One region of the Ensifer sp. PDNC004 genome, then DNA from elsewhere that is predicted to be linked to it. Evidence: predicted binding sites of a transcription regulator. Region 1 holds the regulator's gene; the other holds the start of a gene.
The links. The regulator LexA, encoded in region 1, represses DNA repair genes until DNA is damaged. The targets are predictions, from matches to a motif close to TGTTCNNNNTGTGTTCNG.
Positions count from the first base shown of each region.

Region 2: a site for LexA is predicted at 1,007-1,024, ahead of JVX98_RS18125 (PA0069 family radical SAM protein). Genes of this name have one in related genera too.

Region 1 covers NZ_CP070353.1:981,247-983,648, reverse strand. The annotation lists gene JVX98_RS12705 (hypothetical protein) at 170-502, shown strand; gene lexA (transcriptional repressor LexA) at 593-1,315, opposite strand; gene JVX98_RS12695 (hypothetical protein) at 1,553-1,849, opposite strand; gene JVX98_RS12690 (hypothetical protein) at 2,150-2,402, shown strand, end outside.
Region 2 covers NZ_CP070353.1:2,021,764-2,024,165, forward strand. The annotation lists gene moaB (molybdenum cofactor biosynthesis protein B) at 1-99, shown strand, start outside; gene JVX98_RS18120 (glycosyl transferase) at 394-915, opposite strand; gene JVX98_RS18125 (PA0069 family radical SAM protein) at 1,090-2,247, shown strand.

The sequences.
Region 1 (2,402 bases):
AGGGCAGCGCGGGTCGTTTCGCGACCCCACGTCCGCGCAAGCCACGTCTCCTATGCCTCCGTCGGATCTTATCGCTTCGGTGAAATCGGTAGAGGGGGAGCGATGACTCCGCTGAGATCAGCCGCATCGGTAGCGTCCGTCAACATTAAGAACGGAGGCAATGGCATCAATGAAAAAGAGACTGATCCTGACGGCGTTGGCGTGTTTTGCGGCGACCGCTATTGAGGCGCACGCTGACGACCTGGTTTTCCAGCTGAAGAACAACACCAGCGTGGTACTGACGAACTTTTATACGTCGCCGGTCGGCGTCAATGAGTGGGAAGACGATGTTTTCGGTCGGCAGGTCCTGAACCCCGGCGAGAGCATGGAGATCACCATTGCCGACGGGCGGGACGTCTGCAAATACGACATGCGATTCGAATTCGAGGAGGGCTCGGCCCTCGATACGACCGAGGACACGCAGGATCTCTGCGAGCTCGGCGAATATACGATCCACGAATAGGCGATCTGGATTTCAGGTCACCCGAAATGGAAAGAGCCTCGCCAATTTCCTTGGCGAGGCTCTTTTTTGATTCGGTGTTCTGCCTGGAATTCAATGGTAGCGGCGGATCAGCCCGACGAGCTTGCCCTGGATCTTCACGCGATCTGGTCCGAAGATGCGCGTCTCGTAGGCGGGGTTGGCGGCTTCGAGCGCAATCGACGCGCCCTTGCGACGAAAGCGCTTCAGCGTCGCTTCCTCGTCGTCCACGAGCGCCACGATGATGTCGCCGGGATTGGCCGAGTTGCCGTTGCGGATGATCACCGTGTCGCCGTCGAAGATGCCGGCCTCGATCATCGAATCGCCCTTCACTTCAAGGGCGTAATGTTCGCCGCTGCCGATCATGTCGAGCGGCACGGTGATGTCATGGGTGTTGTTCTGGATCGCCGAGATCGGAACGCCTGCAGCGATGCGCCCCATCACCGGGACGGAAACGGACGTACTTTCGGCAACCGGGGCGGGCTTCGGCGCAGCAGGAGCGGCCGCCGGCGGCTTTCCAAGGCTGCCTTCGATCACGCTCGGCGAGAAGCCCCTGCGCGGCTGCTGCTGGCCGGCGGCGTAGGCTTCCGGAAGCTTGATGACTTCGAGCGCGCGCGCCCGGTTCGGCAGCCGGCGAATGAAGCCGCGTTCTTCGAGCGCGGTGATCAAACGGTGGATGCCGGACTTCGACGCCAGGTCGAGCGCATCCTTCATTTCATCGAATGACGGCGGTACGCCCGACTCCTTCATGCGTTCGTGAATGAACAGAAGCAATTCCTGTTGCTTGCGGGTCAGCATGGCACGTCGCTCCAGAGGCGTGAAACAAATCAAGAACAGACACTATCTGTTCCATATGTGTTCCGCAAGTGCCTAAAATTTCGTGAATTCAGGCGATTGGCCGCTTCTGCGGGTGCCGATCGGTCACTTTTGCGGGAGCAGGGCGCTTATCGGCGACGGTTGCGTGCCAAAATCGCGCCGGATGACGCCAGTCGCGCAGCTGATTCGAGCGAATCACGGGGCTCTATGAGGAGAGATTTAGGTCGCTTGCGAGGTCGAGCAGGCGTCCTCGAACTCCTTCACCGTCTCTGCGCTGTTGTCTTCCGGCAGCACCGCGTCGGCGGCGTCGGTCGCGACGGGTGTGTCGCCGTCATAAACGAAGGACTGGATGTAGAACGCCAGTGCGCCCTTCCACACGTTGCGTCCATCGATCTGATGGCACGGCACGGCCCGTTCGAAATCGGTCTGGAGTTCATCCACCGTCGCGGCGCTGAGCTTGACGTCAGGCATATTGGGCGATGCGACTATCGAAGCGAGAAGCAGGGCGGCAAGCACGGGAATTGTCCACTTGATGAAGGGGTGGCACTACAGGGTGGGTAACGATGTGAACCGTGCTTTCGTTCCGAAGTCCAGCAAGCATGGCGATCACTCTGCCGTGTTCAACAGCTCTTTGCCTGCAGGCTGTGTCTGATTTGCGCCAGCCGCTCCACCTCGAGTTCATCTTGACCGTTCCTCTTGCGACGCGCGAAGAACGCACCGGCAGTATCGGCTCTAGGGTCGGGGGTGGGGGATGCGCAAGAATCCCTGCGAGGAAGAGGCTTCACCGTCTCGACAGGAGGTCAAAAAAAGATAACTTTGCGTGGAAAGTGGGGTAATTGCATGCGTAGATTGTCGTTGGTGGTGCTCGGTCTGTTGCTCACGGCCGGAGCGGCGTCTGCTGAAGATGGGCGTTCGAACATCTGGAAGCGGATCAACGCCTGGACGGTGGGTTCCGATCCTTCCCTGGGAGGCTCGTGTTACGCCGCGACGAGCTATGATGCAGGCGCGATCCTTCGTATCGGCTTTTATCCGCGGGGGTCGGCGAACCTGGCGTTTCTTTCGATCGGCA
Region 2 (2,402 bases), 1.0 Mb from region 1:
TGGGACGGCATCCTCAAGCAGCAGCTCGACTACCGGCACATGCCCTGCAATTTCGTGGAGATCATGCCGCGGCTCGACGAGCATCTGAAACGCGGCTGAAGAGCATGGACCGTTCCGGCCCGGCCGACCTGTTACCTTAGTAACTGACGCTCGCTTCGCCTCCCGATAGTTTTCAAGCGTTGACACAGCGAGGAACGACCGCCGCACGTTCCGTTCCTCGCACCGCAAGACCCTTCCGCCTCTGTCCCCCAGGCGGAATGAAATGTTGGATACGACGGGCAGCCAGAATGCTGCCCGGACAGAAATCTTCCAAACAAGGTCATTTGAGAGCCGCTTGGAGGTGCCGTCCCCTAAGGGACTGGCACCTTTAATTTTTTCGCGCGGGAACCGGCGTTACCGCCTGGCTTCGACAGCGACCCAGGCCGGAACGAGTTCGGTCGAAAGCTTGCGGACTGAGCGGACATTCGTCATGGCATCCAGGCCCGCCTTGCCACGGGCGGCAGCAAGCGCATCGTTCTTGCGCAGGAGAAATCCCGTCTCCAGCGGCTTTCCACGCCCGATCAGCCGGCGGAAGAAAGGCTTCCGATGCAGTCTCGATCCGGAGAAACGGGCCGGTGCCTTGTTCATCGACACGTACTCGGCCAACTCATCGATCCAGCGGCCGATCGGGCGCGCGCCCGGCTCCAGCAACATCAGCCACTCGCCACGCGCCGAGCCCACCACATCGGCGAGATCCCAATCCCGGCAGAAACGGCATCCGGCGGCATCGGCCACGTCGGACGAACCGTCCTTCGAGCCGTGATCGAGGATGATCACATCGCTGACCAGGCCTTCCACGGCGCCTGCCACCAACACGGCAAGCGTCTGCGCCAGTTCGGCCTCGTTGTCGCGGGTTTCCATGATGATCGTGAGCATTGTTTCTCGTAACGCATCGGCACGGCAATTGCTACATCCGGGACACGGCCCGCAGCGGCGCCTTGATCGGCAAATTCGAAAATCCATTTTTTGTTCTTGAATTGTTCCTCAATTCGCGATACGAAAATAATCAGAACAAAACGGGATCAAATATCTGATTCCGGGGAGATTCCAATGACCGAGCTGTCTCAGATCAGGCAGGGTGCGCTTGCGCCCGCCAATACGGCAGATGTGGCCGAAGCGATGATGAGTGCAACGGGCCTGCGGATCGATATCGATCGCCGTCGCGGGCGCGGCGCCGGGATCAACATGTCCGGCCGCTTCGAACCGCGCAGCCGCGAGACGTTCGACGACGGCTGGGAAAGCCTGGAGGATCTGCCGCCCTTCAAGACCGAAGTTCAGGTAGAGAAGCCGCGCACGGTGATCACCAGGAACGAGTCTCCCGATATCTCCTTTGACCGCTCGATCAATCCCTATCGTGGCTGCGAGCATGGCTGCATCTATTGTTTCGCGCGGCCCACGCACGCCTATATGGGCCTCTCGGCCGGCCTCGATTTCGAGGCGAAGCTGTTTGCCAAGCCGGACGCACCGCGGCTTCTGGAGCGCGAACTGGCGCGGCAGGACTACAAGGTTAGGCCGATTGCCATCGGCACCAACACCGACCCCTATCAGCCGATCGAGAAGGAGTGGCGCATCATGCGCCAGATCCTCGAGGTGCTGCGGGACGCCAACCATCCGGTCATGATCGTCACCAAATCGGCGATGGTCACGCGAGACATCGATATCCTGGCACCGATGGCGGAAAAGGGCTTGGTGCGCGTGGGCGTCTCCGTCACGACGCTCGACCGGAAGTTGGCCCGCACGATGGAGCCGCGGGCCTCGACCCCGAGCAAGCGGCTGGAGGCGATCCGCATGCTTGCCGAAGCAGGAATCCCGGCCGGCGTTCTCGTTTCGCCGATCATTCCGGCGCTGAACGACCACGAGATCGAGCGCGTGCTCGAAGGCGCAAGGACGGCCGGAGCAACCGAAGCAAGCTATGTGCTGCTGCGGCTGCCGCTCGAGGTCAGCCCGCTTTTTCGCGACTGGCTGCTGCGCAATTATCCGGACCGCTACCGGCACGTCATGTCCCTCATCCGCTCCATGCGGGGCGGCAAGGACTATGACGCCGAGTTCGGCAAGCGCATGAAGGGCGCCGGCCCCTATGCGTGGCAGATCGGCCGCCGCTTCGACCTGGCGGTCAAGCGTCTCGGCTTCAACCCGACGCGCCGGCAGCTGCGGGACGATCTCTTCGTGCCGCCGCTCGGAACGGGGGTGCAGCTCTCGCTTCTTTGACGGCCTTCCGATGTCTCGGTAGCCGTCCCGCAATTCATAATCGGCGTACGGCGAGAGATGATCGCCCTGTCCGCCAGGCAAGCCCGATGGCGGGCGCCTGAGACCACATAGCAGTTCCGGTGCCCCCTTACCCGCCGTGGGCCCCGGTGATCCCC